DNA from 2 places in the Streptomyces sp. RLA131 genome. Region 1 is predicted to be linked to the other one. Evidence: riboswitches for the same ligand, from Rfam matches in the RefSeq annotation. Region 1 holds a riboswitch; the other holds the start of a gene.
What was found. Region 1 has a riboswitch for glycine ahead of gcvP (aminomethyl-transferring glycine dehydrogenase). Riboswitches for the same ligand answer to the same signal wherever they lie in the genome.
Positions count from the first base shown of each region.

Region 1 (10,898 bases):
GGCAGCATCGGTGCTGTGAGAAGCTCCCCGACCATCCTGCACCTCGACATGGACGCGTTCTTCGCCGCCGTCGAGCAGGGGTCGAAGCCGTCCCTGCGCGGAAAGCCGGTGATCGTCGGTGGTGTGGGGCCGCGCGGGGTGGTCGCGACGGCCTCGTACGAGGCGCGGGTGCACGGGGTGCACTCGGCGATGGCCATGGCGCACGCTCGGCGGCTCTGTCCGAACGCCGCCTATCTGATCCCGCGCTTCGAGCTGTACCGCCAGGTCAGCGAGGTGGTGATGGGGCTGCTCGGACAGCTGTCGCCGTTGGTGGAGCCGCTGAGCCTGGACGAGGCATTCGTCGATCTGGAGGCCGGCGGTATCGGTGACCGCCCCCGGGCCGTCGCGGAGAAGCTGCGCGCGGACATCAGGGCGGCCACCGGGCTCACCGCGTCGGTCGGGCTCGCCGCCTCCAAGCTGCTCGCCAAGATCGCCTCGGAGGAGGCCAAGCCCGACGGGCTGGTCGTGGTCGAGCCGGGCACCGAGCGCGAGCTGCTCGCCCCCATGCCGGCGCGCACACTGCCAGGGGTCGGCCCGGCCACCGCCGAGGTTCTGCGGAGGGCCGGGCTCGGCACCATCGCGGAGGTGCGGCACGCGGGGGAGGCGGAGCTCGTCCGGCTGCTGGGCAAGGCGCACGGGGCGTCGCTGTACGCGATGGCGGCCGGACTGGACGACCGGCCGGTGGTCGCGGAGCGGGAGCACAAGTCCATCTCGGTCGAGGACACCTTCGACGTGGACCTGACGGACCGGATACGGGTCCGGGCCGAGCTGGACCGGCTGGCCGACCGTTGCGTGAAGCGGCTGCGGGGCGCCGGGCGCTCCGGGCGCACCGTGGTGATCAAGGTCCGGCGGTACGACTTCAGTACCCTGACGCGCTCCGAGACGCTGCGGGCGCCGACCGACGACCCGGCGGTGGTGCGGGAGACGGCGGGACGGCTGATAGAGGCCGTCGACACCACGGGCGGCGTCAGGCTGCTCGGGGTGGGTGTCGCGGGCCTCGCCGACTTCACCCAGGAGGATCTGTTCGCGCAGGCGGCGGCCGCCGAGGGTCTCGCCGCCGAGCAGGAGGCGGCCGCGGCCCCGCTGGAGCCGGCGCAGGAGGAGCCGGCCGTCCCCGCGCGGCGCTGGCTGCCGGGCCAGGATGTGCGGCATGCCGTCCACGGCGCGGGCTGGGTGCAGGGCAGCGGGGTGGGCCGGGTCACGGTGCGCTTCGAGGAGCCGGGATCGCCGGCGCCGGGGCGGGTGCGGACGTTCCCCGTGGAGGCACCCGACCTGGAGCCCGCGGACCCGCTGCCCCTGGTGCCGCCCCCGCCGCCCCCACTGCCCCCGCCGCCCCCGCGGTGACGGCGCGAGGCCGCCGCACCCCGGGGCAGGGGTCAGGCGTCGCCGGCGAGGGTGCCGAAGTCGTGGTCGCCGACGGCGGCGGGCGGTACTTCGAGGCCGTAGTGATGGTAGAGCTGGAGTTCCTGCTCGGGCGAGAGATGCCGGCCCACGCCGAAGTCGGGTGCGTCCTTGATCAGAGCCTTGTCGAAGGGGACGATGAGATGGTCATCGACGAACTGACTGGGCTCCAGGGGCACGAAGGCGTCACGGCTGAACAGCCCGGTCCGGACGGCGGCCCATTCGGGGCGTCCGGTGGCGTCGTCGAGGTAGACCTCGTCGACGGTGCCGATCTTCACTCCGTTGAGGTCGAAGGCCCTGCGGCCGATCAGGCTGCGCGGATCGATACCGGTCTGCACGGTTCCTCCAACAACTAGTGATTGATCCTATTTAGGCATGAAAGCCACTTTCTGTCACATGCCGCTCGCGGAAGTCACGCTGGTAGGCTGACAGCGGCCGCAGACCCCATGCGGGAGAGTCCCGGAAGCGCAGCGTCGCGCAGGCCGGGCGCCGAAGGAGCAACTCCTCCCCGGAATCTCTCAGGCATCCGTACCGCACGGGTGAGGTCACTCTGGAAAGCAGCGACGGCGAAAGCCGTTTCTCACCGACGGTGAAAGCCGTTCCGTGCAGACGGGACGGTGAAGCTCTCAGGTTCAGATGACAGAGGGGGAGGCCCCATTGGAGTCAGACCAGCGCCTCGCCCGAGCGCGTCAGACCAGGAGGCCTCCGCAGATGACCGCCCACCGCATCCCCCTCTCCGAGCTGGAACGCGGCATTCCGTTCGCCGGCCGCCACATCGGGCCCGACCGGTCCGCGCAGGACAAGATGCTGGCCCAGGTCGGGTACGGCTCACTCGACGAGCTGACCGCCGCCGCGGTGCCGGACGCCATCAGGAGCGCCGAGGCGCTGCGCATGCCGGCCGCCCGTACCGAGGCCGAGGTGACCGCCGAACTGCGCGCGCTGGCCGACCGCAACCAGGTCCTTCACCCCATGATCGGGCTCGGCTACTACGGCACCTTCACCCCGCCGGTGATCCTGCGCAACGTCATGGAGAACCCGGCCTGGTACACCGCGTACACGCCCTACCAGCCGGAGATCTCGCAGGGCCGCCTGGAGGCGCTGCTGAACTTCCAGACCGTGGTCGCCGACCTCACCGGACTGCCCACCTCGGGGGCCTCGCTGCTCGACGAGAGCACCGCCGCCGCCGAGGCGATGGCGCTGTCCCGCCGGGTCGGCAAGGTCAAGAACGGTGTCTTCCTGGTCGACGCCGACACCTTCCCGCAGACCACCGCCGTGCTGCGGACCCGCGCCGAGCCCACCGGCGTCGAGGTCGTCGTCGCCGACCTCTCGGCCGGCATCCCGGCCGAGGTGGCCGAACGCGGTGTCTTCGGCGTCCTGCTCCAGTACCCGGGTGCCTCCGGCGCGGTCCGTGACCTGCGGCCGGTCGTGGAGCAGGCCCACGGCCTGGGCGCGATCGTCACCGTCGCCGCCGACCTGCTGGCGCTGACCCTGCTCACCTCGCCCGGCGAACTGGGCGCGGACATCGCGGTCGGCACCACCCAGCGCTTCGGCGTACCCATGGGCTTCGGCGGCCCGCACGCCGGATACATGGCGGTGCGCGCGCAGTTCGCCCGCAGCCTGCCCGGCCGCCTGGTCGGCGTGTCGGTGGACGCCGACGGCAACAAGGCGTACCGGCTGGCCCTGCAGACCCGTGAGCAGCACATCCGCCGGGAGAAGGCCACCAGCAACATCTGCACCGCGCAGGTCCTGCTGGCCGTGATGGCCGGGATGTACGCGGTCTACCACGGCCCCGACGGCCTGCGCGGCATCGCGAGCCGCACCCACCGCTACGCGGCGATCCTCGCCCAGGGGCTGCGGGCCGGCGGTGTCGAGGTCACGACGGACGCCTTCTTCGACACGGTCACCGCCCGGGTGCCGGGCCGGGCCGCCGAGGTCGTGACCGCCGCCCGCGAGGCCGGGGTCAACCTGTGGCAGACGGACGCCGATCTGGTCGGCATCGCCTGTGACGAGACCACCGGTCGCGACCAGCTCGCCGCCGTCTGGGGCGCGTTCGGGGTCGGGCCCGGTGACATCGAGGCGCTGGACGCGGCCACCGGGGACACCCTTCCGGAGGCGCTGCTGCGCACCGATACCTACCTCACCCACCCCGTCTTCCACCAGCACCGCTCCGAGACCGCCATGCTGCGCTACCTGCGCCGCCTCGCGGACCGGGACTACGCGCTGGACCGGGGCATGATCCCGCTCGGCTCCTGCACGATGAAGCTGAACGCCACGACGGAGATGGAGCCGGTCACCTGGCCCGAGTTCGGCGCGCTGCACCCCTTCGCGCCGGCCGAGCAGGCCGCCGGATACCTCACGCTCATCCGGGAGTTGGAGGAGCAGCTCGCCGAGGTCACCGGTTACGACAAGGTCAGCATCCAGCCCAACGCCGGTTCCCAGGGCGAGTTGGCGGGTCTGCTCGCGGTCCGCGCGTACCACCGGGCCAACGGTGACACCGGGCGCACGGTCTGCCTCATCCCGTCCTCCGCGCACGGCACCAACGCGGCCAGCGCGGTCATGGCCGGTATGCGGGTGGTCGTCGTGCGCACCAGCGACGACGGCGAGGTGGACATCGCCGACCTGCACGCCAAGATCGAGCAGTACGCGGACGAACTGGCCGTGCTGATGGTCACCTACCCCTCCACCCACGGTGTGTTCGAGGAGCACATCGGTGAGATCTGCGCCGCCGTGCACGACGCCGGCGGCCAGGTCTACGTGGACGGCGCCAACCTCAACGCCCTGGTGGGGCTTGCCAAGCCGGGCCACTTCGGCGGCGATGTGTCCCACCTCAACCTGCACAAGACCTTCTGCATCCCGCACGGCGGCGGTGGCCCGGGTGTCGGCCCGGTCGCGGTCCGCGCCCACCTGGCCCCGTATCTGCCGAACCATCCGCTCCAGCCCGAGGCCGGTCCGGCGACCGGCGTCGGCCCGGTCTCCGCGGCCCCGTTCGGCTCGGCCGGCATACTGCCGATCTCGTGGGCGTACGTACGGCTCATGGGCGCCGAGGGGCTCAAGGCCGCCACGCAGGTCGCGGTGCTGGGCGCCAACTACATGGCCAAGCGGCTGGAACCGCACTACCCGGTGCTCTACACCGGCCCCGGCGGGCTGGTGGCGCACGAGTGCATCATCGACCTGCGGCCGCTGACCAAGGAGACGGGCGTGACGGTCGACGACGTCGCCAAGCGCCTGATCGACTACGGCTTCCACGCGCCGACGATGTCGTTCCCGGTGGCCGGGACGCTGATGATCGAGCCGACCGAGAGCGAGGACCTGGCGGAACTGGACCGCTTCTGCCAGGCGATGATCTCGATCCGCGCGGAGATCGACAAGGTCGGCTCCGGTCTCTGGCCGGCGGATGACAACCCGCTGCGCAACGCGCCGCACACCGCTGCCGCACTCGGCGGCGAGTGGGAGCACCCGTACTCCCGTCAGGAGGCGGTGTTCCCGGCCGGGGTGTCGCCGGCGGACAAGTACTGGCCTCCGGTGCGTCGTATAGACGGCGCCTACGGCGACCGGAACCTGGTCTGCTCGTGCCCGCCGCTCGACGAGTACGAGGGGTAGCTCCTCAGGCAGCCGTCACGATGCGCTCGGTGCCGAGCGGCCGGTGCGGTGCGATGATCTGCCCGTCGGGCAGGAGTTCGCCGGTGTCCTCGAAGAGGAGGACACCGTTGCACAGCAGGCTCCAGCCCTGTTCCGGGTGGTGGGCCACCACCTGGGCGGCCTCGCGGTCGGGGCTGCTGGCGGTCGGGCAAAGCAACTGGTGCTGACACATGATCGGCGGGTTCTTTCGCTGCGGTTGGTGTGACGAGCTGTCTGCTGGGGTAGGTACCTTCTTCATGACCGTGCCCCCCGTTTCGTTGGTCGGGTCCAGTGTTGCTCTACTGACGTGATTCCGCAGGCATTTCGTGTGAGCTTTTCTTGTTAGTTGGGGACGCAGTCACCCGTGCGGGCGGTTGCTCGCACAAAGCAACACCCCCGTGACCGTGAGGTCACGGGGGTGTCCGCGTGTCAGGTGTCTGCCGCCGTGCTCCCGGGTCAGACGCGCGTCCCCAGCAGCGGGGCCGGGGCGAGCCGGAGGGTGAGCACCGGGACCAGGTCCGACAGCCGGTGGATGCGGTGCGCGGCGATCCCGGGCGGGGCAGGGGCCAGTGGGATCAGCAGGTCCGCCGCGCCGGGCTGGGCGGTCGCGGCGTCGGCGGTGGCGTCGCTGTGCAGCCACAGCGTCAGCATGTACAGCCCCGGCACGGACAGCAGATGCGGCTGGTACGCCGACGCCAGGGGCTCGGCCTGGCGCAACGCCCTTTCGGTGGACAGCAGATAGGGACCCTCGCAGAAGTGCGAGAAGGTCCAGCCGTCCGCGGTGCACACCGTCTCGCCGGCCGCGGCCACTCCGCCCTCCCCGGCCCTGATGTGGAAACGCCAGCCGGTGAGCCGGGCCCGTGGCAGTCCCCGGTCCGGAGCCACCGGTTCGAGGACGTGCACGGGAAGCGGATGTTCGGGTACCAGCGGTCCGGTGGCGGTGCGCAACGACGGGGTACGCGCCTCACGGACGGCGGTGGGCGAACTCAGCGCGGCCAGGACGCTCCGGAGGGCTGGGGCGGGTGCTGGGGGTACCTGCAGCGGCATGGTGGGCGGCCTCTCATCGGGAGACACGGCGGTGCTCGGCGGGTGCGGACGGCACTGGGGGCGTGACGACCGGGACCGGGCGGGGGAGAGCTGTGGGCATGCGGATCCCCACCCATGGCCGGATACCTGCGGGGTACTTCCGGCGGGCCACGGAGTCTCTGCCTTATGAGCGGAGTTTATACGAGGAGTGTTCGCGAGGTGTTTCCACTAGTCGTCATCAGGATTACGAGCAAGGCGCTATTACGCCGTCCTGAGGCGCTAATTCCTCCGTATTCACGGTGAAATGCCTGCCGCTCAGCAGGTGTTCCCACGCTGCTGCGGATGGCTGAATCTCGTCGGTCTTTTTCACGAGGCCGGACGAACCGCGGATAGCCGCCTTGCCAGTGGAATGTGCCCGAGAGGTGTTCCTCCGACAGCGTAGCGGGTAGGCGGCCGGGGCGGGCCCGTTCCAAAGGGCTCGCGAGAGCGTTGTCGATCTCAAGGGTGGGCATCATCCGAGCACGCCCACACAAGGAGGGACACCCCATGGGGGAGAAGGTCGTGGCCACCGGGTTCGACCTGTCCGACCGCCTTCGGTACCGGCGGAAGCTGCGGCAGTGCCTGGTGGGGCTGGAGCGGCTGCTGGAGGAGAAGCGGTTCGACCGGCCGCGTAATCTCATGGGCCTGGAGATAGAACTGAATCTCACGGATTCCGACGGACTCCCGCGCATGATGAACGAAGAGGTGCTGGAGCGCATCGCGAGCAAGGATTTCCAGACCGAGCTCGCGCAGTTCAATATTGAAGTGAATATCGCTCCGCACAGGCTGGCCGGACGCGTCCTGGACCGGCTCGCCGAAGAACTGCGCATCGGGCTGGGATATGCCGACCGCAAGGCCCGCGAGGTCGGCGCGCATATCGTCATGGTGGGCATCCTGCCGACGCTCGGAGCCCAGGACCTGGTGTCCGCCAACCTCTCCCGCGCCGACCGCTACATGCTGCTCAACGACCGCATACTCGCGGCCCGCGGCGAGGACATCAGCCTCGACATCGCCGGCACCGAGCGGCTGACCACCACTTCCGGCTCCATCGCCCCCGAAGCCGCCTGCACCTCGATGCAGATGCACCTCCAGGTCACCCCGGCCCGCTTCGCCGCGGTGTGGAACGCGGCCCAGGTCGCCGTCGCGCCGCAGATCGCGATGGGCGCCAACTCGCCCTTCCTGTTCGGCCGCGAGCTGTGGAGCGAGACCCGGGTGCCGCTGTTCCTCCAGGCCACCGACACCCGCCCCGAGGAACTGCGCATGCAGGGCGTTCGCCCGATCACCTGGTTCGGGGAACGCTGGATCGACGGCGCGTACGACCTCTTCGAGGAGAACGTCCGGTACTTCCCCTCCCTGCTGCCGATCTGCGACGACGAGGATCCGCTGCGGGTGCTCGACGAGGGCGGGGTGCCGGCGCTGAAGGAACTCACCCTGCACAACGGCACCGTCTACCGCTGGAACCGCCCGGTGTACGCCGTGGTGGACGGGGTGCCGCACCTGCGGGTCGAGAACCGGGTGATGCCCGCCGGGCCCACGGTCGCCGACGTGATCGCCAACGCCGCCTTCTACTACGGCCTGGTGCGCGCGCTGGCCGAGGCGCCGCGCCCGGCGTGGAGCCGGCTGCCGTTCGCCGCCGCCGAGGCGAACTTCGACGCCGCCTGCCGGGACGGCATCGACGCGGTACTGCGCTGGCCGCGCAACGGGCGGTCCGGGGCGCTCGCCGAGATCGGCGCCGTCGACCTGGTGCGCGACGAACTGCTGCCGCTGGCCGCCCAGGGGCTGGACTCCTGGGGCATCGACCCGGTGGACCGGGACCGCTACCTCGGCATTGTCGAGGGCCGCTGCGCGAGCCGCACCAACGGCGCCCGCTGGCAGCGCGACGCCTTCCACCAGGAGCTGGGACGCGGCCTGGACCGGCAGCGGGCGCTGGCCGCGATGACACTGCGCTACTGCGAGCACATGCACTCCGGGGCCCCGGTGCACGAGTGGCCCCGGTGACCGGGACGGCTCAGGAGGAGGCGGCCACCACGGCCCTGAGCAGCACCGTGTTGATCTGGGCGGGATCGTTGACCCGGTAGGCGGTGCCACCGGTGGCCCGGGCCATCCGGTCGCAGGCCGCCTTGTCGGCGTCCGGTCCGATGGCGATCGCGATCAGCGGGATCGGCCGGTCCGGATCGTCGAGCTTCCTGAGCCGGCCGGCGAGCGTGCCCAGGGAGATGCTCCCGGGATCCTCGTTGGCCCCGTCGGTGAGGATGACGACCGCGTTGAACTCGTGCGGCCGGTAGGTCCTGCGGGCGTCCCGGTAGATCGCCAGCGCCGAGTCGTACAGCCCCGTCGCCCCGTGGGACACCGGTTCGAGGGTGCCGAAGGCGGCGGTCAGCCGGGAGCGTTGGGTGCCGCCCCGCGCCATGGTGTCGCCCAGCGGCCGCGCGGTCACCACCTCCCGGTAGTCCCGGCCACCGTCGAGCCGGTGGGCGAACTCCCACAGCCCGATCTCGTCGTCCGCGGTGAACTGGGACAGCGCCTGGAGCAGCGCGGCCCGGGTCACCTCCATCCGCGACTTGCCGCCCGAACCCGGCATGGTCTGCGCCATGGAGAACGAGGCGTCCACGACGGTGATCAGCCGCGCGTTCTGCACGGTGATCTGCCACAGCGAACGCACCCGTCTCAGCTCCCGCGCCGGGGGCACCTTGACCGGCCGGTTGCTCACCGGCTGCGAGGAACGGCCGCCCGTTCTGGACACCACGGCGTCCACCGGAGCGCCCGCCGGGGCGCGGAAGCCGTGCGAGGCCAGCCGGCGCAGTCCGTCCGGGGCCTGCAGCAGCGCCAGGAGCCGGGTGGCGGCCCGCTCCCGCTCCGTACCCACCTCGTCGGGGTCGACCAGGGTGTACGGGTAGTCCAGGGTCGCGGTGCCGTCCTCGGGATAGAACAACCGCAGATCCGGGGCGCTGCCGGCGGCGGTGTTGTGCGCGTACGCGGCCTGCTCGGACATGAGCAGCGCCTGGCTGCGCAGCGGGTTGTCCAGCTCGTCCTTAGAGGCGTCGCCCGGCAGGCTCGCCGCCATCTCGGCGTCGCCGGGCGCGGAGTGCCGGGCCAGCAGCTTCGCCACGGCGGCGGTACGGGTGTCGGTGTCCCCGCCCTCCTTGGCGATGGAGGCGTTGACCATGGCCAGCGCCAGCAGCGCGGTCGCGCTGGTGGCCGGATCGGCGGCACCGAGCCGCAGTTTCGCCGTGGCGGCGGCCCGGGTGAGCTCCGCCCAGGTGTACGTCTTCTCCGGCCAGCCGAGTTCCGCCGCGCGGGCCGCCACCGTGCCCATCGCGATCGGCGACGACGCGATCGCGCCGATCGTCGTGGTGGGCGTGCTGCGCTCCCCGACGTCGGACAACTCGGCCCAGGCGCTGGAGTCGGGGACCCACACCTCGAAGTCGGAACCGTCCGAGCTGCCACTGCCCAGCGACGCCGAGACCTCGGAGGCCGACCGGGCGATGACCTTCACATCGAGGCACCTTCCGTCGCTCCTGACGCCGTCACGGCGTGCCTGCGCGGCCACCTGGTCCAGCGCGGGCGCGATATCGGGGGAGGCCGCGACCCGCAGCCTCACCGTGCCGTCGGCGCACTGGCCGCCCAAGGGGAGAACGCCGCTGCGCAGCGCGGCGAACGTGCCGGCGCCCACGGTCAGTACGAGAGCGGTGGTGATGCCGATGGTGCGGCGCCGGGCCCGCTGTGCCCCCGACGGGTCCGGCATGGTCGAATCGACGGGGACTCGATGACGTCCCATGATGTGCTTCCCCTGGAGAGTTGCGCGAGCTTCGCACTTGATTTCGAGACCTTAGCGGCGGCTGATCGGGAATGCGGCAGGATGGCGAAAATGGAGGTTTATGTGCGAGGCGAGTCAGAAGCGACAGATGCTGTCGTGACGGGGCGGCGTACGTTGCGCAGCGAGACCCTGCTGGTGCTGGCCCTGTCACTGGGCGCGAGTGCGCTGGCGTCGCTGATCAGCTTCATCGGCTCGATCACCAGACCCGGCGCCCTGCGCAACCAGGCCGCGACCCTGGTCTCCTCCCAGGCCCCGGGCCGGCCCTGGCTGGATCTGGCCTGGCAGCTCTTCGGGATCGCCACGGCCCTCGTCCCCGTCGCGCTGGTCGCGCACCTGCTGGCGCGTGAGCGGTTCGTGACCGGGGAAGTCGGCGAGCGGACGGGGATGTCCGTGATCGGCTTCGACCTGCGCAGGCCGCGCTGGGACCTGGGCGCCGGGGTGTGCGTCGCGGCGGCGATCGGCGGCACCGGGCTCGCCTTCTACCTGGCGGTGCGGGCGGCCGGCGCCAATCTGACGGTCGTCCCCGAGTCGCTGCCCGATGTGTGGTGGAAGATCCCGGTACTGATCCTGTCGGCGGTGCAGAACGCCGTGCTGGAGGAAGTCATTGTGGTCGGTTATCTGCTGCGCAGGCTCGGCCAGTTGGGCTGGACCCCGGCCGCCGCGCTGGTCGCCAGCGCGGTGCTGCGCGGTTCGTACCACCTCTACCAGGGCATCGGCGGCCTGCTCGGCAACATGGCCATGGGTGTGGTCTTCGTCCTGCTGTACCGGCGCTGGGGCCGGGTCGGACCGCTGGTGGCGGCCCACGCGCTGATCGACATCGTGGCCTTCGTCGGCTACGCGCTGCTCGCGGGCAGGGTCGGCTGGCTGCCGACGGGTTGACCGGTGACAGCGATTGTTCACCGGGCCGCGCGGGCGGCGCGGGCCGCGGGGCGGAACCGGTGAACCGCCGCGGTCACCG
Region 1 is NZ_JBWDOQ010000002.1:1,146,910-1,157,807, reverse strand. Features, by position in the region: gene RWE79_RS06195 (DNA polymerase IV) at 16-1,383, shown strand; gene RWE79_RS06190 (PRC-barrel domain-containing protein) at 1,416-1,778, opposite strand; glycine riboswitch at 1,880-1,984, shown strand; gene gcvP (aminomethyl-transferring glycine dehydrogenase) at 2,152-5,040, shown strand; gene RWE79_RS06180 (DUF5999 family protein) at 5,045-5,251, opposite strand; gene RWE79_RS06175 (hypothetical protein) at 5,515-6,105, opposite strand; gene RWE79_RS06170 (glutamate-cysteine ligase family protein) at 6,631-8,121, shown strand; gene RWE79_RS06165 (substrate-binding domain-containing protein) at 8,132-9,901, opposite strand; gene RWE79_RS06160 (CPBP family intramembrane glutamic endopeptidase) at 9,992-10,819, shown strand.

Region 2 (10,898 bases), 4.8 Mb from region 1:
CCGGTGCTTTCCCCCCGGAGGTGCGCGAAGTGGGTCAAAGGTCCTGAACACCCTGGTCAGACGCCCATCTGCCGGGGATTTCCCGAGGACTTTCCGGGGGACTTCTCGCCGAGCAAGCAGGGAAGGCCCTGACGGCTCCGAAAGAATCGAAGGAGCAGGTCAGGGCCGGTTCCCCTAGCACTCGATGACGTTGACCGCGAGGCCGCCGCGGGCGGTCTCCTTGTACTTGACCTTCATGTCGGCGCCGGTCTCCTTCATGGTCTTGATGACCTTGTCGAGGGAGACGTGGTGCCGTCCGTCGCCGCGCATCGCCATCCGGGCGGCGGTGACGGCCTTGACGGCGGCCATGCCGTTGCGTTCGATGCAGGGGATCTGGACGAGGCCGCCGACGGGGTCGCAGGTGAGGCCGAGGTTGTGCTCCATGCCGATCTCGGCTGCGTTCTCGACCTTTTCCGGGGAGCCGCCGAGTACCTCGGCGAGGCCGCCGGCGGCCATGGAGCAGGCGGAGCCGACCTCGCCCTGGCAGCCGACCTCGGCGCCGGAGATGGAGGCGTTCTCCTTGAAGAGCATGCCGATCGCGCCGGCGGCGAGCAGGAAGCGGACCACGCCCTCGTCGTCGGCGCCGGGGACGAAGTTGACGTAGTAGTGGAGGACCGCCGGGATGATGCCGGCGGCGCCGTTGGTGGGGGCGGTGACGACCCGGCCGCCGGCGGCGTTCTCCTCGTTGACGGCCATGGCGTAGAGCGTGGTCCACTCCATGGCGTGGGCGAGGGCGTCACCCTCGGTGCGGAGCTGGCGGGCGGTGTTGGCGGCGCGGCGGCGGACCTTGAGGCCGCCGGGGAGGATGCCCTCGCGGGACATGCCGCGGGCGACGCAGGACCGCATGACGCGCCAGATCTCCAGGAGGCCCTCGTGGATCTCGGCCTCGGTGCGCCAGGACTTCTCGTTCTCCAGCATGAGGCCGGAGATGGACAGCCCGGTCTCCCGGGACAGCCGGAGCAGCTCGTCGCCGGTGCGGAAGGGGTACTTCAGCACGGTGTCGTCGAGCTTGATGCGGTCCTCGCCGACCGCGTCCTCGTCGACGACGAAGCCGCCGCCCACGGAGTAGTACGTCTTCTCCAGCACGGGCGCGCCGGACGCGTCGTACGCGAAGAGGGTCATGCCGTTGGCGTGGTACGGCAGGGAGCGGCGGCGGTGCAGGACCAGGTCGGTGTCGGCGGCGAAGGGGATCTCGTGGGTGCCGAGCAGGTTGAGCCGGCCGGAGGTGCGGATGCGCTCGACCTCGGCGTCGGCGTTCTCGACGTCGACGGTGCGCGGGGAGGCGCCTTCGAGGCCGAGGAGGACGGCCTTGGGGGTGCCGTGGCCGTGGCCGGTGGCGCCGAGGGAGCCGAAGAGTTCGGCTCGGACGGCGGCCGTACGGGCGAGCAGGCCTTCGTTCCTGAGCCGGCGGGAGAACATACGGGCGGCGCGCATCGGGCCCACGGTGTGGGAGCTGGACGGGCCTATGCCGATCGAGAAGAGGTCGAAGACCGAGATGGCCACGGGGTGACTCCCTGGGGTGGGGTTGGTGGGGGCGCGCGGCCGTCGGGACGGCGGACGGGCGCCCCCACCGGGACGTACGTGTTACTTGTTCAGGCCGGGGTAGAGCGGGTGCTTGGCTGCCAGCGCCGAGACCCGGGCGCCCAGCGCCTTGGACGTGTCGGCGTCGAAGCCGGGCTTGAGCGTGGCGGCGATGATGTCGGCGACCTCGCGGAAGTCCTCGGCGCCGAAGCCGCGGGTGGCCAGTGCCGGGGTGCCGATGCGCAGACCCGAGGTGACCATGGGCGGCCGGGGGTCGTTGGGGATCGCGTTGCGGTTGACGGTGATGCCGACCTCGTGGAGGCGGTCCTCGGCCTGCTGCCCGTCCAGTTCGCTGTCGCGCAGGTCGACCAGGACGAGGTGGACGTCGGTGCCGCCGGACAGCACCGAGACGCCGGCCTCGGCCAGGTCGGGCTGGACCAGGCGGTCGGCGAGGATCTTCGCGCCTTCGAGGGTACGGACCTGGCGGTCCTTGAAGTCCTCGCTCGCGGCGACCTTGAAGGCGACGGCCTTGGCCGCGATGACGTGCTCCAGCGGGCCGCCCTGCTGGCCGGGGAAGACCGCGGAGTTGATCTTCTTGGCGAGCTCGGCCCTGGACAGGATGACGCCGCCGCGCGGGCCGCCCAGGGTCTTGTGGGTCGTGGTGGTGACCACGTCCGCGTACGGGACCGGGGAGGGGTGGAGCCCCGCCGCGACCAGGCCCGCGAAGTGCGCCATGTCGACCATCAGATAGGCGCCGACCTCGTCGGCGATCCGGCGGAAGGCGGCGAAGTCGAGCTGGCGCGGGTAGGCGGACCAGCCGGCGACGATCAGCTTGGGGCTGTTCTCCTTGGCGAGGCGCTCGACCTCGTCCATGTCGACCAGACCGGTCTCGGCGTCCACGTGGTACGGGACCACGTTGTAGAGCTTGCCGGAGAAGTTGATCTTCATGCCGTGGGTGAGGTGCCCGCCGTGGGCCAGGCTCAGGCCGAGGATCGTGTCGCCGGGGGAGAGCAGCGCGAACATCGCGGCCGCGTTGGCCTGCGCGCCCGAGTGCGGCTGTACGTTGGCGTGCTCGGCGCCGAAGAGCGCCTTGACGCGGTCGATGGCGAGCTGCTCGACGACGTCGACGTGCTCGCAGCCGCCGTAGTAGCGGCGGCCGGGGTAGCCCTCGGCGTACTTGTTGGTGAGGACCGAGCCCTGGGCCTGGAGGACCGCCACGGGGGCGAAGTTCTCGGAGGCGATCATCTCGAGGGTGGACTGCTGGCGGTGGAGCTCGGCGTCGACGGCGGCGGCGACGTCGGGGTCGAGCTCGTGCAGGGAACTGTTGAGGAGAGACATCATCATCCCGAGGGGCTGAGGGTCAGAAAGGCCAGGAGGGCCAGGAGGATCAGTTGCCGGTGAAGGCGGCGTACTCGTCGGCGGAGAGCAGGTCGCCCGGCTCCTCGCCCACCTTCACCTTGAACAGCCAACCGCCCTCGAACGGGGCGGAGTTCACCAGTGCCGGGTCGTCCACGACGTCCTGGTTGACCTCGGTGACCTCTCCGGTGACCGGCGCGTACAGGTCGCTGACCGACTTGGTCGACTCCAGCTCGCCGCAGGTGTCGCCCGCGGTGACCGTGGAGCCGACCTCCGGGAGCTGGACGTACACGACGTCACCGAGCGCGTCGGCGGCGTGCGAGGTGATGCCCACGGTGGAGACGCCCGCCTCGGCGGCGGAGACCCACTCGTGCTCCTTGCTGTAGCGCAGCTGCTGGGGGTTGCTCATGTCCTGATTCTCCTGGATGCGGTGAGGTGCTGGTGAAAAGGGTCAGCGGGTGCGCTTGTAGAAGGGCAGGGCCACGACCTCGTACGGTTCGTGGCTGCCCCGGATGTCCACGGCGATACCCGACGCGGAGGCGGCAGCGGGAGCGGCGTACGCGGCGTCCACGTACGCCATCGCGATCGGCCGGCCCAGGGTCGGGGACGGGGCGCCGGAGGTGACCTCGCCGACCACCGCGCCGCCCGCCACCACCGGGTAGCCCGCGCGGGGGACCCGGCGGCCCTCGGCGACCAGGCCGACCAGCGAGCGGACCGGCCGGTCCGCGGCCGCCAGCAGCGCCTCGCGGCCCACGAAGTCACCCGGCTTGCCGAACTTCACGACCCGGCCCAGCCCGGCGTCGAAGGGGGTGAGCGCGGTGCTCAGCTCGTGCCCGTACAGCGGCATCCCGGCCTCCAGGCGCAGGGTGTCCCGGCAGGACAGCCCGCACGGGACCAGGCCCGCGGGGGCGCCCGCGTCGGTGATCGCCTGCCAGAGCTTCTCCGCGTCGGCGGGGGCCACGAACAGTTCGAAGCCGTCCTCGCCGGTGTAGCCGGTGCGGGCGATCAGCGCCGGGACGCCGGCGACGGTGCCGGGCAGCCCGGCGTAGTACTTCAGGCCGTCCAGGTCGGCGTCGGTCAGCGACTTCACGATGCCCGGCGACTGAGGCCCCTGGACGGCGATCAGCGCGTACGCGTCCCGGTCGTCCCGTACCTCCGCCGTGAAACCGGCGGCCCGTTCGGTGACGGCGTCGAGCACGACCTGGGCGTTGGAGGCATTGGCGACGATCATGAACTCGGTGTCGCCCAGCCGGTAGACGATCAGGTCGTCCAGGATGCCGCCGTCCTCCCGGCAGATCATCGTGTAGCGGGCCCGGCCGACGGCGACCGCGGAGATGTGGCCGACCAGCGCGAAGTCCAGCGCCTCGGCCGCCTGCGGGCCGGTGACGGTGATCTCGCCCATGTGGGAGAGGTCGAAGAGCCCGGCCCGGGTCCGTACCGCGTGGTGCTCGTCGCGCTCGCTGCCGTAGCGCAGCGGCATGTCCCAGCCGGCGAAGTCGGTCATGGTGGCGCCGAGCGCGCGGTGCAGCGCGTCGAGCGCGGTACGGCGCGGAAGGGCGACGTCGGTCATGGGGCTCCCAATGCAGGCGTGGCGAGGACTCCTCCCCATCTGTCATCGGAACCTGAGAGGTTCACCGTGAGCCCTGCGGCCACGGTTTGCACCTTGGGTGGGGCGGAGTCCGGTGCCGGATGCCGCCCGCTTTTCAGATGTGCCTCGTCCGCGCGGTAACGGTGCCTGAGAGATTCAAGGGAGGACTTGCTCCTTCGGCGCCCTTCCGGTTGACCCGGACGGAGCTCTCCCGCGCGGCCTCGAACGGCCTGTATGAGATTGAGCCGCCATCATTGCACGGGCTCCGGGTCTTGTCGCGATCGTGTCCCGGCCCCGTCCCGGCCCGGTCCCGATCCCGGTCGGGCGATAGGGGATCCGTTGGTCTTCCCATTACCATTTCTTGAAACTCTGGGACCGGGGGAGGGCGATCGCTGTGCTGGTGCGATCCGGCGGTGCGTACGCGGTACGGACGCTGTCCGGAACCGGGACAAGAGCCGGAGCCGGCGCCCGGCCGCGGCCGCTGACCGACCTGCGGGAGCGGGCCGTGCACACCCTCAACTACCCCGCCGGTGACGTGCTGGTCGTCTCCGGCCTGCCCGGCGGCGGCAAGAGCACCCTGATGCGGCGCGCCACGGGTGCCCGGCTGGTCGACTCCCAGGAGGTACGGCTGCGCTGGGCGGCCCGGATGCCGGCCCGCCTGCCCTACGCCCTGTACCGGCCGCTGGTGCGGATCGCGCACTACGCCGGGATGCGGCGGGCGCTGCGCTCCGGCGAGAGCGTCGTCGTCCACGACTGCGGGACGCTGCCGTGGGTACGGAACTGGCTCGCCCGGCAGGCCGCCGGGCGCGGCCGGGGCCTGCATCTGCTGCTGCTCGACGTGACCGAGGAGGCCGCCCGCGACGGGCAGCGCTCGCGTGGCCGACGGGTGTCCGCGTACGCGATGGCCCGGCACCGCAGGGCGTCACGGCGGCTGCTGGCGGCGGCCGAGGCCGGGAGGCTGCCGGGCGCGTGCGAATCGACGGTGCTGCTGGACCGCGCGGCGGCCCGGGCGCTCGGTGCCATCACGTTCGACGGCTGAGCGGCCCGGGCCGCGGCGGTACGGCGGTACGGCGGTGGAGCGGCCGGTGATCAGTTGGCGCCCGCACCGCCGCCCTGCGGGAGCTGCGCCACGGCGGGGGCGCCGGCGACCTGCTGGTCCGCCGGAGCGGCCTGGTCCGCCGGGGCGGCCGGAGCAGCCGGGGCGGCCTGGTCGGCCGGGGCGGCCGGGGTCGCCGGAGCAGCCTGGTCCGCCGGGGCGGCCTGGTCCGCCGGAGCAGCCGGGGTGGTCTGGTCGGCCGGGGACGCGCCGTTCTCGAGCCCGATCGGCAGCGGGAAGGGCAGCAGCCCGGCGAGCAGGGCGTTCAGGATGGCCGGCACCGAGGTCACCAGGGCGGTCAGGTCCGCGAGGATCTTGGGGATCAGGGCCGTGATCTTGGCGAAGTCCTTGTTGCCGATCGCCGCGACGAGCGCGGTGACATCCGTGGTCAGCGTCTTGAGCTGGTCGTTGACCTTGGTCATCGCGTCATCGATCGGCGTGGCGTGGCCCTCGCCCTGGGTGCCGGCGGCTGCCTTGGCGGCGGCCGCCGCCATGCCCAGCGAGCTGGAGAGCTGCTCGGTCGCCGCCGTCAGGTTGCGCTGCATCTCCTGGAGGCGGGCACTGTCCGGCTGGTCGGCCTGGGCCTCCTGGCTCAGCTTCGCGCCGGCCGAGAGGGTGTCGGCCAGCTTGGCGAGGACATCCGTGACCGGGCCGGCGGCGGGCGTCTGGGCCGGGTCGGAGACCACGGCGGAGGCGTGGGTACGGGACGGAGCGTGGGCGGTCGCGCCTGCGGCACCGGTGACGCCCAGGACGAGCGATCCGCTGAGCGCGGCGGCTATGGCGGCGGCGGCGAGCTTGCTGGTACGCATGTCCGTGTTTCTCCCAAAAGGTAGGGGTTGATGCCTTCCTGCTCCATCCTGAGAAGATGACGTGACTCTCCGCAACTCGACAGTCACCATACGTGTCCGTCGAGGCCGCTCGGCTTACCCGATAGGGTTTCCATATGGAGATCCCGGCGCAGCGCATACCGGACGGAATCGCCCCGGCGGTGGCCTACGGCGGCTGGCCCGCCAATGAACTCGAAGAGGTCCTCTCCGCCGCCATGGGCGACCCCGGCGCGACCGCCCGGGTCCTGGAGGTCCTCGGCCGCTCCCAGGTGTGGGTGCCGCTGCCCGCGGGCGGCGGCCCGGACAGCCGTGACCTCGACCTGGCCACCGTCGAGCTCGACGGTGTCGTCTACGTACCGGTCTTCAGCTCCGAGCAGCAGTTCCTGCAGGCGGCCAACGGACTGTCCTTCGCGGTCGCCCCGGTACGGGAGTTCGCCCGCGGGCTGCCCCCCAAGGTGGGCATCGTCCTCAACCCCGGTGGCGCGGTGGGCATCCCGCTGCCCCCGGCCGCGGTGATGGAGCTGTGCCGTACCGACCGGGCGCCCGGTTCCCCGTCCGGTGCCCGGGTGCGGCTGTGGGAGCCGGGATGGGACGAGGAACCGGTGGAGTTCCTGGCCGTGGCGGCGGGGGAGTTCGCCGTCACGCCGGTCGTGCTGAGCGCCCGCCGGGCCCTGGCGAGCGTCGAGGGGGACCCGCCCGCGCTCTTCGTCGGCGTGGAGCTCGACCGCTGGCAGGAGGAGGACCGCACCGCCGCGATGACCGCGCTCGGGCGCTCGCTCGGTGCGGTGCCCGTGCCCTGGCCGGTCAACCTGGTACTTCTCGACATCGCCCAGGACCCGGTCGGCGACTGGATGCTGGAGCACGTACGCCCCTTCTTCACGCGAGACTGAGGGCGAATAACCTGGTTTGATGAGCGAAGACAGGGCTTGAGTTCGACAGAAGGGGCGGGCCACGTGAGCGCGGGCGTGGGAGGGGGCGGCGGCGGTCTGGAGCATGCGCTCCGGCAAGTGACCCCCGGCAGATACGACTCCTACGAAGACCTCCTGAGGGCACTGGCCGAAAGCCGGCTCTGGATGCTGCTGTGGCACGGCGCCCCCGGTTCCTCCGAGGCGCAGTACGGCAACATGGAGGTCGCCGGCTACGGCTACGCGCCCTGTGTGACCTCGCCGCAGGAGCTGTCCGCCTGCGGCTGGGGCAGGGCCCACGAGGTGGTCACCGGGCGGGAGATCGCCGCGTCCCTCTTCCCGGACCGCTGGGGCCTGTGGCTGAATCCGCACGCCCCCGGCGGCGGTGTCGGCATTCCCTGGCTCGACCTGCGGCGGGTCGCCGCCGGCCTCGACCGCCTTCCCGCCGGGCCCCTGACCATCAGTGAGCCCGCCGTCCAGATCCCGCAGTACTACGCCCTGCTGGTCCAGCACGCCCACCGCACCCCCGCCGTGCGGGCGCTGCGGCGGGCCTGGGTGCAGCCCGCCCTCGGCGAGCCGTATCTCGCGATCGGCCTCGACATGTACGACACGGGTCCGGCCGCCGTCGAGGCCGTCCGCGTCATGATGCAGCAGTCCATCGGCGGCGTACCGCCGGGCCTGCCCGTCTCCACCGTCGCCATGGCCGACGAGTACGACCCCGTCGCGATGTGGATGCGGGTGCGGGCGCAGCCCTTCTACGACCGTGACGCCCACGCCGGTGCCCCCGACGCGGGCCAGTCCGGACGGACAGGGCAGGCGGGACAGGTCTGGGGCTGGGGCAGCCCCACGGCGCCGCGCTGACAGCGCGGGTCGGCGCGGGTCGGCTCAAGTCGCCGTAGGTCGGGGCAGGTCAGCGCAGCGCCGCGCCGATCAGGCCGAGCGGTGGGCTGCCCAGCCCCAGCAGGGCCCCGTGGAACCGCTCCAGGGAGAAGCCGGCGCCCCACTCCCGCCGGGCCCGGTCGCGCAGGCGCAGGATCTCCAGCTTGCCCCAGGTGTAGCGGCCGTAGCCCGCGTCGAACGTCCCGCGCCGGGCCTCCGAGGCGGCCCCGGCCCGCGCCAGGTGGGCGTCGCGCATGAACAGCGCGGTCGCGTCGTCCAGGGACAGGGCCCCGGTGTGCAGCCCGATGGCGCAGGTCAGCCGGGTCACCCGGACGAGCGCCTCAAGGGCCACACCGATGGCGAAGCGCGGGTCGCGGGCCCGGAACCCCTCCTCCAGGCAGACCTCCTCGACGTAGTGGGCCCAGCCCTCGCAGAAGGACAGCGAGTGCAGGACCCGCCGTACGTCGGTGGGAGCGTGCCGCAGGGCCCGCCCGTGGGCGAAGTGCCCGGGGGCGACCTCGTGCACCGTGATCGCCGGCAGGCTGGTGCGGCTGAAGACCGAGAGCCACTCCTCGCGCTCGTCCTCCGGCCAGTCGGGCTCGGGCGGGGTGACGTGGTACCAGGAGACGGTGTCGGGTTCGCCGGGCGCGGCCCAGGTCATCATCGCCGTGGACCAGCGGCGCGAGGGCGGGGCCGGCCCGACCAGGCAGTCGCCGTCGAGCCAGGGCACCAGCTTCCGGTCGCGGGTGAACTCGATCACCTCCTCGGTGAGCCGGGCGGCCTCGGGGATCACCCCGTCCGCGTCCGGGTGGTCCGCGAGGAGTTCCGGAACGAGTTCACCGACACCGCGGCGGGGGTCGAGCCGGGCGCAGGACTCGGTCAGCAGCCCGGTCAGCCGGTCGCGTTCGCGGGCTGCCTCGTCGGCGAGCGCGGACAGGTCGACGGGCATGCCCTCCTGACTGCCCATCAGCGCGGCCAGCGCGGCCCCGCCCAGCCGCGGGTCCGGGTCGCCGGTCTCGGCGGCCCGGGCGATGTGGGCCACCAGCCGGCCGTGCGCGGCCAGCGCCGGGCCGGCCTCGGGCTCGCGGTCCGCGTCCAGCCCGGCGGCCAGCCCCCGTACCGCCCCGAGCAGCGCGCCCGCCACCGGTGCGCTGACCCGGTCCAGCGAGGCGATGGCGGCGTCGACGGCGTCGGGCCACTGGAGCAGATGCCTGAGCCGGGCCTCGTCGCGCTGCTCGCGGGGCGCGTACTCGCGGTCGTAGGAGGTCAGTTCGAGGTTGGACAGATGGGGATAGGGATCGCGGCGGTGCAGCTCCAGGTCGCCGTACTGGGTCTTGAGGGTGTCCTCGAAGACGGACAGATGGGCCTCGTCGTGCGGGTCGGGACGGGCGCCGCCGGCGAGCCGGGCGTGGGCGAGCGCCGCGAGCCCCCGGCGGACGCCGTCGGGGGAGAGGTCCTGCACCCGGCCGTCGTAGTCGTGCAGTCCCGCCATCTCCCGGACCAGGGGAACCATGAGGTCGCACACCGCGCGGAGCCGATCATCCATGGCACCGAACCGTAGCGATTCGGGGCCCGCACGGCGATCCGCCGGCTCCGGGTCGACGCGCGTAACAGTGCGGTAATAACGGACGATGGCGCACCACATCACGGTTGCGCATCCATTCGCTGTGAGGCCTGGTGCGTGATCGCGCGGGCCATGGAGACTCACGCCCCAGAGGCGCTTCACAGAATTACTTTGTCGCCTTGACGATTCCACCAGGCACAACCACAGAGCTCCGCCCGACAGTGCCGGCCCACTCCGTCGACCCGGACGGGCCGACCAGGCGAGCCGGCCACCGCCGGCAGGGGGATGCACGAGGAGACATGACAGCACCGCTGCACGACACCGCCGAGACGTCGCTGGCCGACGTCACCGCCGATGTTCCGGCCAAGGAGATCGTGGGCCGCTCACCCGGCCGGATCGCCTGGACCCGGCTCAAGCGCGACAAGGTCGCCCTGGCCGGTGGCGTGGTGGTGGTGCTGCTGGTCCTCGTGGCGGTCTTCGCCCCCCTGATCGTGAGCGCGCTGGGCCACCCGCCGAACGACTTCCACGAGTCGAAGATCGACCCGCTGTTCGGCACGCCGACCTCCAAGTGGGGCGGTATGAGCGGCGACTACCTGCTGGGAGTGGAGCCGGTCAACGGCCGGGACGTCTTCAGCCGGATCGTCTACGGCGCCCGGGTCTCCCTGCTGGTGGCGTTCCTCTCGGCCATCGTCGCGGTCGCGATCGGCACCGTCTTCGGCATCGTGGCCGGGTACTTCGGCGGCTGGGTCGACACCCTCATCAGCCGGGTCATGGACCTGCTGCTCGCCTTCCCGCAGCTGCTCTTCATCATCGCGCTGGTCTCCGTCATGCCGAACACCCTGCTGGGCTTCAGCGGGTCCGGTGTCCGGATGGGCGTACTCATCGTGGTCATCGGCTTCTTCGGCTGGCCGTACATCGGCCGTATCGTGCGCGGGCAGACCCTGAGCCTGAGGGAGCGCGAGTACGTGGAGGCGGCCCGCAGCCTGGGGGCCGGCCGTACGTACATCCTCTTCCGTGAGCTGCTGCCGAACCTGGTCGCGCCGATCACCGTCTACGCGACGTTGATGATCCCGACCAACGTCCTCACCGAGGCGGCGCTGAGCTTCCTGGGGGTGGGTGTCAA
Region 2 is NZ_JBWDOQ010000002.1:5,923,451-5,934,348, forward strand. Features, by position in the region: gene RWE79_RS27805 (L-serine ammonia-lyase) at 175-1,542, opposite strand; gene glyA (serine hydroxymethyltransferase) at 1,624-2,898, opposite strand; gene gcvH (glycine cleavage system protein GcvH) at 2,948-3,325, opposite strand; gene gcvT (glycine cleavage system aminomethyltransferase GcvT) at 3,368-4,486, opposite strand; glycine riboswitch at 4,630-4,728, opposite strand; gene RWE79_RS27825 (AAA family ATPase) at 4,899-5,543, shown strand; gene RWE79_RS27830 (hypothetical protein) at 5,594-6,409, opposite strand; gene RWE79_RS27835 (enhanced serine sensitivity protein SseB) at 6,544-7,317, shown strand; gene RWE79_RS27840 (enhanced serine sensitivity protein SseB C-terminal domain-containing protein) at 7,381-8,193, shown strand; gene RWE79_RS27845 (DUF885 family protein) at 8,243-9,757, opposite strand; gene RWE79_RS27850 (ABC transporter permease) at 10,075-10,898, shown strand, end outside.
Region 2: it holds a riboswitch for glycine, as region 1 does, so the genes downstream of both, gcvT (glycine cleavage system aminomethyltransferase GcvT) here and gcvP (aminomethyl-transferring glycine dehydrogenase) in region 1, are expected to answer to the same signal.